3 regions of the Actinacidiphila yeochonensis CN732 genome follow, and region 3 is predicted to be linked to each of the others. Evidence: riboswitches for the same ligand, from Rfam matches in the RefSeq annotation. Region 3 holds a riboswitch; each other region holds the start of a gene.
The links. Region 3 has a riboswitch for cyclic di-AMP ahead of BS72_RS28435 (M23 family metallopeptidase). Riboswitches for the same ligand answer to the same signal wherever they lie in the genome.
Positions count from the first base shown of each region.

Region 1: another riboswitch for cyclic di-AMP. It lies ahead of BS72_RS20570 (C40 family peptidase); the one in region 3 lies ahead of BS72_RS28435 (M23 family metallopeptidase).
Region 2: another riboswitch for cyclic di-AMP. It lies ahead of BS72_RS14540 (M23 family metallopeptidase); the one in region 3 lies ahead of BS72_RS28435 (M23 family metallopeptidase).

Region 1 covers NZ_JQNR01000005.1:2,018,952-2,022,214, forward strand. The annotation lists gene BS72_RS20565 (hypothetical protein) at 258-620, shown strand; gene BS72_RS20570 (C40 family peptidase) at 751-1,794, opposite strand; cyclic di-AMP (ydaO/yuaA leader) riboswitch at 1,802-1,953, opposite strand; gene BS72_RS20575 (C40 family peptidase) at 2,120-3,244, opposite strand.
Region 2 covers NZ_JQNR01000005.1:620,063-623,325, reverse strand. The annotation lists gene BS72_RS14545 (N-acetylmuramoyl-L-alanine amidase) at 1-413, opposite strand, end outside; cyclic di-AMP (ydaO/yuaA leader) riboswitch at 805-942, shown strand; gene BS72_RS14540 (M23 family metallopeptidase) at 1,246-1,956, shown strand; gene BS72_RS14535 (Uma2 family endonuclease) at 2,027-2,599, opposite strand; gene BS72_RS14530 (PrsW family glutamic-type intramembrane protease) at 2,662-3,263, opposite strand, start outside.
Region 3 covers NZ_JQNR01000005.1:4,048,007-4,051,269, reverse strand. The annotation lists partial or broken gene rho (transcription termination factor Rho) at 1-930, shown strand, start outside; gene BS72_RS28435 (M23 family metallopeptidase) at 1,051-1,875, opposite strand; cyclic di-AMP (ydaO/yuaA leader) riboswitch at 1,880-2,031, opposite strand; gene BS72_RS28430 (GNAT family N-acetyltransferase) at 2,439-3,122, opposite strand.

The DNA.
Region 1 (3,263 bases), 2.0 Mb from region 3:
CCTCTGTCCGCCTCCTCCGTACGCCCCCTCCGCATGCCCCCGTACGCGGGAGGCGCGAGGCGCGAGCCCCCGGCGGGCGGGCCATGAGCCCCTGCCGTGAGACGTGAGCCCCGGCCGTGAGCCGACGGCCGCCGGCCGAGAACGGTGGTTCCCGGCGGGCTTCTGTGGCGCGTCAGCCGGTGTCCGAGCGCCCTGCCCGCACGGCCCGGGACCGCCCGGCGGGTCCGGAAGGAGGCGAGGCTAGGGTGAACGGCGTTATGGACACGCTTATCAACGTCTTCGTCGGCCTGCACATCATCGGCATAGCCGCGCTGCTGGGCGGGTTCCTCACCCAGCTCAGGGCCATGGCCGGCCCGGGCGCGGTCGCGCCGCGCTTCGTGCCCGGCATGCTCTACGGCGCCGGGACGATGCTGGTCACCGGCCTGCTCATGGTCGGACTGCTGGACGCGGACGGCCGCCACCCCGACATGGCCAAGATCGGCGTCAAGCTCGCCGTGCTGATCGTCATCCTCGGCCTGGTCTACGTCCAGCGCGAGGAGGAGAAGGTCGACACGCGGGTGTTCGCGGCGGTCGGCGGCCTGACCGTCGTCAACATCTTCATCGCGCTGCTCTGGACCTGAGCCCCCCTGCTCCGGGGGCTCAGGCCCACTTCACACGGCTGCGGCGGCCGGCCACGGGCCGAGGGGCCGCTCTGCCCGACTGCTCAGCCCGACTGCTCAGCCCGTCAGTCAGCCAGCCAGCCAGCTCTGCTCAGGCGATGCGGCGGGCGGCGGCGAAGGGCATCCAGCTCATGGGCGCGACCTCCACCGTCGCACCCGTGTGGGGCGAGTGCACGACCTCGCCGTTGCCGAGGTAGATGCCCACGTGGCTGATGCCGGAGTAGAAGAACACCAGGTCGCCGGGGCGCAGGTCGGCCTCGGAGACGGCGGTGCCGTCCTTGACCTGGTCCCAGGTGGTGCGGCCGATGCTGATGCCGGCTGCCCTGTAGGCGGCCTGGGTCAGTCCGGAGCAGTCGTAGGCGTTGGGCCCGGTGGCACCGGAGAGGTACGGCTTGCCGCGCTGGTCCAGGGCGAACGCGATGGCCGCGGCGGCGCGGCCCGACGCGGGTCCGTTGTACGTGTAGGTCGAGGAGCCCGAGGTTGAGGCGGCCTTCGGCTGCATGGCGGCGAGCTTGGCGCGCTGCGCGGCGTTGAGGCCGTTGAGCACCTTCTGGGCGGCGGCGAGCTTGGCCTGGACGTTCTTCTTCTGCGTGGCCAGCTTGCTCTGCGCGTCGGTGAGCTCCTTGAGGCTCTCGGACGCCTTCGCCCGCTGGAGTGACGCCTCCTGCTGCTGCTGGGTGAAGTTCTTGAGGGCTGCCTGGGCGGTTCCCGTGAGCCGGTCCAGCATGTGCGACTGGGAGAGGAAGCCCTCCGGGTCGTCGGAGAAGAGCAGCTGTGTGGTCTGGTCGATGCCGCCGTCGCGGTACTGCTGTTCCGCGAACTCGCCCAGGACGCGCCGCGAGTCGTTCATCTTCTGGGTCTTGGTGGCGACCTGAGCCAGCAGCTGGTTGGTCGCCGTGCGCTGGGTGGCCGTCTTCTCCTTGGCCTGGTCGTACTGCTGGGTCGCCACCTCGGCCTGCTGGTTGAGGGTGTCGATCTCCTTCTTGACCTGGCTGATCGTCGGCTTCGCGGGCGCCGCGTTCGCCGTCTCGCTCATCAGGGTGAACGAGGCCAGGGCCGCCGACGTGATGCCGACTGCCGCCCGGGAGCCGGCGGACGTGAGCATGCGCGGGCGCGGTTTGCGGTGCGACGCCAAGGAGGCGACTCCTTCCGTGGACCGCCGACCGGGTTAGCTGACGGGTTCGGACGCGGAGGTCGCCCTACGGTCGGACGCCGCAAGGCGCCCGCCCGATTCACCCCAAGTGCTCCTGGGTCCCCGGCTCCGGCCGTCGGCCGGATTAGGCGGAGGCGGCGCGGTGCCGGGCCTGTCGCCGGCGGAGGACGTGCCACCTAGCGGGCTACCGTAGCCAAGTTCGCCACCCCTCGGGGGTTTTGGATCGCAATGTGACCGAGATCGCTTTGTGATCTTATGATTTAACCCGTATAAGGTGGTTGCAAACGGGCATAGTGATCTTCGGTGATCAGTACGGGTGGACCGCCGCGTAGAAGGGCATCTCGGTGATCGGGGCGATCTTGACCACCGTGCCGGTGTGCGGGGCGTGGATCATCTCGCCGTCGCCGATGTACAGCCCCACGTGGCTGACGTCGCTGTTGAAGAAGATCAGGTCGCCCGGCTGGAGGTCGGACTCGGACACCCTCGTGCCCACGTCCACCTGGTCGTAGGTGGTGCGCGGCAGGTCCACCCCGGCGGCCTTGTAGGCGGCCTGGGTCAGCCCCGAGCAGTCGTAGGAGTCCGGGCCGGTCGCGCCCCAGACGTACGGCTTGCCCAGCTGGGCCCTGGCGAACGCGATGGCCTGGGTGGCGGCCGACGAGTCGGAGGAGCTCGTGACGGGTGCGTCGGAGCTTGCGGCCGCTGCCTTCCGCAACGCCGCGAGCTGTGCCGCCTTGGCGAGCTTCTCCGCCTTCGCGCGCGCCAGGGCCTCCTGCTTGGCGGCCAGCTCCGCGAGCTGCTTCTTCTCCTGCGCGTTGAGGCTGTTGAGCAGCTTCTGTGCGGCGGAGAGGTCGGTCTGCACGTCCTTCTTGGCGCTTGTCAGCTGCGCCTGCTTGGCCGTCAGAGCGGTCAGGGCCTTGGCCGCGGCCATCCGCTGCCTGGCCGCGGACACCTGCTGCGCCTGGTAGCCCCGCACGGCCGCCTGCTGCCGCTGACCGAGCACGGTGGCCAGGTGGGCGGCGTCCGCCAGGTCCCCGGGGCTGTCCGACATGAGGTACCGGGTGGTGGTCAGGTCGCCGCCGTCGCGGTACTGGGCCGCCGCGTACTCGCCGAGCAGCTGCCGCGAGGCGTTCATCCTGGCCGTCTTCTGGGCGACCTGCGCGAGCAGCTTGTCGACCTCGGCCTTCTGCTGGTCGGTCTGCTCCTTGGCCGCGTTGTAGTGGTCGGTCGCCACCTCGGCCTGATGGGTCAGCGCGTCCACCCGCGCCTTCACCTTCGAGATCGCCGGCTGGACCGGGCCGCTGGGGGCGGGGGTCGCGCCGGCGCTCTCGCTGAGGAGCGTCACCGTCGCCAGGGCGGCGGTGGTGAGCCCGGCCGCCGTACGCGGACCGGGAGCGCTCAGTAGCGGCGGGCGGGCCTTGCGGTGCGTCGCCATACGGTCGGACTCCTCTCGG
Region 2 (3,263 bases), 3.4 Mb from region 3:
TAGTGCGCGCAGGCGGCGTGCGCCGGGTCCTGGAAGAGCGTGATGGTGTCGTCGAAGGTCTCCTGGGTGACGTGGATGACGACGAGGTCGATCGGATACGTCGCCGGCCGGTCGGAGACGGTGTAGTTGGCGGTGCTGGCCGGGGCCCAGGTGGCGCCCGGGTAGTCCACCGCGGTGGCGGCCGCGGCCGGTCCCGCACCGGTCCACAGGCCGCCGCCGAGCGCCGCGGCCGCCGAGGCGCCCAGTGCGAGCCCGCCGCGCAGCAGCGAGCGCCGGCCGGGGTCGGGAACGCGGACGGGGTCGGGGTCCGGGGCGTGAACGGCCTCGGCCGGGCCGAGGGGGAGGCCGGGGAGGCCGGGCGAGCCGACGGGGAGGGTGGTTCGAGGGGTTCCGGGGGTGCCGGGGCGTTCCATGGCAGGCTCCCTGAGGTGGCGTAATATGAGCGCGTGCATGACAAGAACGTCGCGCGAGCCCATCGTGGGGCCCGCTCCCCGGTCGTGCCAAGCGCTTCTCCGATCGGCAGAGGTCCATACCGCTGACGGTCGGCGCCGTCCGGTCGGCGCGCCGGGGTGGATCGCAGTCGTCCGCTCACCGTGGGTAGTGGTTCGCAGGGGTGTCTGATAACGACTGGCGCACGCTCATGTCACCGCCTGGCCACGCGGGATGACTCTTTTAGGGGCCGACATCCCCCGATGGCCGTATTGTGCTCGTCGCCAACTCTCCGATTCGGCTTGGAAAACCCTTCGGGCTCTATTAACGTTCGATAACGCAGCGCGGTCGTCAACGCCGCCGCCAAGGCGGCCGACCGTGCGCTTGCCGAATCCCGTCCGCGGGAACCGGGGACCCGAGAACATGGGGTGAATCGGGCAGCAACCAGGCCCGTAGGAGACCTTCTTCCTCCGAACCCGTCAGCTAACCCGGTAGGCGAGAGAGAGGGAAGGAGCGCGCCCCCGTGGCGTCCGACCAGCTTGCCTACGCCCCTGTCCGCACCGAGGGCGACACCGTCCAGGAGCGCGACGACATCCGGCTCCCCCGGCCGCGCGGCACCGTCCCCGGCGCCGCCTCCGCCCGCGCGGCGACCTTCGGCGCCGCCGGCCTTGCCGCCCCCGCCCCCGCGGCCCCCGGCACCGCGATCCCGCTGCCGGATGCCGCCCCGGCACCCGTTTCGTCGGCGCCCCGGCCTACGCCCCCTCGACCGCCGTCGCCGCTCAGCCGGCTCCGGTCGTCGAGGCCGAGGCCGAGGCAGTGTCCGAGCCTGAGTCTGAGCCTGAGGCCGAGGCCGAGGCCGAGGCCGCCGAGGGGCGGCAGGCCGACGCGTCCTCCGACCCCGGCGCGGCGCTGTGCGCACGCATCCTCGGCCAGGTCGCCGCCACTCGTGAGGCCGCCGCCCGCGCCGTCCGCGAGGAGGCCGAGCGGGTCGCCGCCGCGCAGGCCGCCCGTGAGGCCGCCGAGCGCCGGGTGCGCGAGCAGGCCGCCGCCGCGAAGGCCGCCGCCGAGGCGAAGGTCCGCGAGGAGGCCGAGGCCGCCGCCCGCGCCGAGGCCGAGCGGCTGGAGCGGTTCGCCGCCTCCTACATCAAGCCGGTCGCCGGTGCCACGCTGGGCGCCCGCTTCGGCGAGTCCGACCCGTGGGGCAACTTCCACGCCGGCCAGGACTTCACCGCCGCGACGGGCACCCCCGTCCACGCCGTCCACGGCGGCACGGTCAGCTCCGCCGGATGGGCGGGCAGCTTCGGCTACCGCGTCGTCGTCACCCTCGATGACGGCACCGAGCTGTGGTACTGCCACCTGTCCACCGTGGTCGCCACGGAGGGCCGGGTCACCACGGGCGACACCGTCGGCCGCGTCGGCGCCACCGGCAATATCCCCGCTCCCCACCTCCACCTCGAAGTCCGCCCGGCCGGCGGCGCCCCGGTGGACCCGCTGGAGTGGCTGCACGCGCACGACGCGGTGCTCTGATAGGAGGAGGCAGTAGGGCCCCGGTAAATGTGGGGCTCTACTACGTACTTCGGCTACGGCCTCTACCCGTCTACTCCGTCGGTACGGGGTACGACTGCAACTCGCTGGTGTCGAGGGTCCACGTACCGACAGCCACCTTGTCACCGAAGGCGTAGTCGTGACGGCCGCGGTACGTCGGCTCGCTCTCCCCAAAGCTCGGGTCGGTGAAGACGGTTACCGTGCTCGTGCGTGGGTCGATCACCAGGTAGGGGTCGATGCCCATGGCCGCATAGTCACGGACCTTGTCGATGTAGTCCGTGGTGTGGTTCGTGGGAGAGACGATCTCTACGACACATGCGACGTCCGCCGGGCTGAAGGCGGACATGATGCGGGCGGAGAATGCCTCGAAGGGAATCACGATCACGTCCGGCCGCCTGAGTCGGCCGATCGCGGCTTCTTCCACCTCGCCGCCGGTGTGGGCGACGAGGCCCGGCTCAATGGCGCGGTCCAGCTGCTGTCGAATCACGAAGGCGTTGAACTCGTGGGGTCGTGACGGCGGCGCCATCATGACGATGCCTTGGTCGGCGATCTCGTAGCCGCGCACCGTGTCAGGAGCGTGGTTCGCCAGTTCCTCAGCGATGGCGTGCAGGCGCTCGTAGTCCATAACGGCATCTTCCCGTGTGAACCACCCGGTTCGCCACCCGCTCCCGTCCGCCGGCCCTGGGATCAGGAGTCGCGGGGCGGGGCCGGCCACGGCGGCGGCTGGTACGGGTCCTTCGGCGCGGCGGACTGCGACGGCACGGGTTGCGACGGCACGGGTTGCGATGGCCCGGGTTCGGACGCGGCGGGTTGCGACGGCCCGGGTTCGGGCGCGACGGGTTGCGGGGGTATGGGTTCGGACGCCACGGGCTGCGGGGGTATGGACGGCGGTTGTGCGGGCCACTGGGGCCACTGGGGGGCCGCCTGGCGCGGCGGCGGGTACGGGGCCGGGCCCTGGGCGGCGTAACCCGCGTACGGGGCCGGGTGGAGCGCGTACGGGGCCGGGAAGCCCTGCTGCGGGCCCGGGGGGTAGGACGGGTACGGGGCCCAGGAGCCGTGGGGGCCCGGGAGTTGTGTGGGCCACAGGGGGCGGTCGCCGGTGAGCCGGGCGGCGTAGGCGAGCGCCGGGCCGGCCCAGGTCTTGCGGTGCCACAGGTGGGCCAGGAGTTCGGCCTCGCGCGCGGCGAAGTCGGCTGTGGGGGCCCCGCGTTCGGCGGCGTCCCGGAGGAACGCGAGGTGCGTGGCGAACTGGACGTAGTCGCGCACCGCCCGCCCGGCCTCCTCGCCCT
Region 3 (3,263 bases):
CTGCCACCCGACCGTTCCCGCCCGCGCTTCGCCGACCTGACGCCGGTTCACCCCGGCGAACGGCTGCGCCTGGAGAGTCCGCTGCTGCGCGGCCCGGCTGCCGTGACCGGTCGGCTGGTGGACCTGATGGCGCCGATCGGCAAGGGGCAGCGCGGCCTGATCGCCGCCCCGCCCAAGGCCGGCAAGACCGTGCTGCTCCAGACCCTCGCGGCGGCCGTCGCCGCCAACCACCCCGAGAGCCACCTGATGGTGCTGCTGGTGGACGAACGGCCCGAAGAGGTCACCGACATGCGCGCCCGGGTCGGGGCGCACGGCGGCGAGGTCCTGGCCTCCACCTTCGACGAGCCCGCCCGCCGCCACATCGCGCTCGCCGAACTCGCCGTCGAACGCGCCAAGCGGATGGTCGAGCAGGGCCGCGACGTGGTGGTGCTGCTCGACTCGCTGACCCGGCTGTGCCGGGCCCACAACACCGGCGCCCCGAGTTCCGGGCGCACCCTGTCCGGCGGGGTGGACGCGGCGGCGCTGCTCGGCCCCAAGCGGCTCTTCGGGGCCGCCCGCCGGGCCGAGGAGGGCGGCTCGCTGACCATCCTGGCCACCGCGCTGGTCGAGACCGGATCGCGCGCCGACGACTTCTACTTCGAGGAGCTGAAGAGCACCGGCAACATGGAGCTGCGGCTCGACCGCACCCTCGCACAGCGCCACGTGCACCCCGCCCTCGACCTGGCCTCCTCCGGCACCCGCCGCGACGAGCTGCTGCTCTCCCCCGCGGAGTCGGCCGTCCAGTACGGCCTGCGCCGCGCGCTGGCCGGACGGGACCCGCACACCGGCCTCGAAACCCTCCTGGAGCGGCTGCGGCAGACCCCGGACAACGCGGCGTTCGTCCGCCACGCCCTCGCGACCGTCCCGGGCGCCGCGTCAGCGGCCGCCTGAGCCGCCTCCCGAGCCGCCTCCCGGGGCCGGACGCGCCGGTGCCCGCCCGGTCGCGGGGACCGGGCGGGCACGTTCCGGCGTCAGGTGGCGCCGGGCGGGGTCAGACTCCTTCAGCCGGCCTCAGATGGTGACGCCGTGGCCGGCCATGTAGGCGACCGGGTCGATGTCGGAGCCGTAGTACGGCGTGGTGCGCACCTCGAAGTGCAGGTGCGGGCCGGTGACGTTGCCGGTGGCGCCGGAGATGCCGATCTCCTGGCCCTCGGTGACGGTCTGGCCGGCGGACACCAGCGGCGTGGTCAGGTGGCCGTACAGGGTGTACCTGCCGTCGGCGTGCTTGAGGATCACGTCGTTGCCGTAGGCGCCGTCGGCGCCGGCCGAGACCACGGTGCCGGCGGCGACCGCGTGGACCGGGGTGCCGCTGTTTACCAGGAAGTCGACGCCGGTGTGGGAGCCGCTGGACCACAGCGAGCCGGACGCCTTGTAGCCGGTGCCGATGGCGGCGTCGCCGACCGGCTTCATCCAGCCGGTGTTGACCGGGGTGGTGGCGGCGGTCTTGGCGGCGTGGATGGCGGTGGTCCTGGCGGCCGGCTTGGCGGCCTTCTGAGCCGGGGCCTTCGCGGCGTGCGCCGGGGCGCGCAGCGTCAGGATCTCGCCCGGGGTGATGACGGACGGGTTGGCGCCGATGACGGCCTTGTTCTCGGCGTAGAGCTTCTTCCAGCCGCCCTTGATGTGGTGCGCCCGGGCGATGCTCGCCAGGGTGTCGCCCTTGACGACCCGGTAGGTGGCGGGCTTGGAGTGCGCCGGGGCGGCCGTGTGGGCCGGGGTCGCCGCGTGGGCGGCGGTGCCGACCAGCAGCGGCAGGACGACGGCGGCGGTGCCGACGCCGGCGGTGGCGTAGAGGCGGGTGAGGCGGCGGGGCTTGCGGTTGCGGCCGTTTGCGGGCATGGGGAAACGTCCTCTCCTACGCCTGCGAGGTGAGCTGTCGGGTTCGGGCAGGAGATGCCCGGCCGGGCCCGTGGGCACGGCTTCACCCCGAGCCGTCCGGTGCGGACGGCGGCTTGCCTGTGGGTCCCCCGCTCCTGCCGTCGGTGGGTTGGATGCTCCCGCTGACCGGGCGGTGGCAGGATTCGGCGATCCGCCCGGCGGGTGCGGGCGCTTCCTCGGCCCGCTTGCTGATCGGAACCTAGGCGCAGCCGCCCGCCTCGGGCAAACCCCTCCCTTTCGGGCATCCACCCCCGCTGTCACCTGAAGCGACCGGTCGCGCACACCAGGTCGCCGCGGTGGCCACCCTCCGCGACCGCCCCCTCCGGATCGAGCGACGGATCGACGGTTCCGCCGCCCGCTCCGCCACCGTACGTACCTGCCTGGCGGCGTATCGCACCCTCTAGGTGATACCCCTCACAACGTGCCGCTTTGTCCCGTTTTGACGAGTGTTCGGATGGCCCGGGAGCCGCGATCGGCGGCGGTGCAACGACGCGGCGGGGCCTCGACAAACCACCACAAAAGGGTCAGAAGGTGCCGGCCTGGCCGGTGAGTCGGGAGTCGAGGACCCGGCTGAGCCGGTAGGCGACCGGACGGAAGCCGATCGCGGGGAAGTGCCCGGCCGCCAGCGGCGAGGCGGACGGCCAGCGCGCCGACATGTACCGGTGCCCGTTGTCGTAGGCCCAGGCGACGGCGGTGGCCAGCAGGACCCGGCTGATGCCCTCGCCGCGGGAGGCCGGCTCGACGTAGGTCTCCAGGAGTTCGACACAGGAGGCGGGCACCACCGGGTCGGGTTCGGCCGGCGCCAGCAGCACCATGCCGATCTCCTCGCCGCGCCGGGAGGCGATCCAGGCGGCGCAGCGCGGGTCGCCGAGCGCGCCGGCGTACCGCACCCGCAGTGCGGCCAGCGCTGCCTCGGGCTGCGGCTGGAAGGTCGCGGTGCCGCGCTGCCGGCGTGCCGACTCGGCGGCCATCCGGCCCACCTGCGGCAGGTCGCCGGGGCCGGCCCGGCGGATCACCATCCCGTCCACCCCGCGCGGCTGCCGGCCGCGGGCCTTGACGGCCATCAGCCCCTGCACGAGCTCCCGCCCGAAACCCAGGTCGGACCACGGGGTGGTGGCGGCGTCCCCGGCCGGGACGTCGACGTAGTGCACCAGCCGCCGGTCGGCGACCAGGCGCTGGGCCACCCGCGCGTAGAGGGCGCGCAGCACCTCGCTCTCCCGGCCCGAGGGCAGCGCGTGGCCGCCGTGCGGGATGTGCGCGGAACGGGGGTGGCTGCGCAGCGCGGCGGGATCGTCGGGGCCAGGTCGAGCGGGACCGCCGCGAGGTGGCCGACGAGGTTGCCGTCGCCG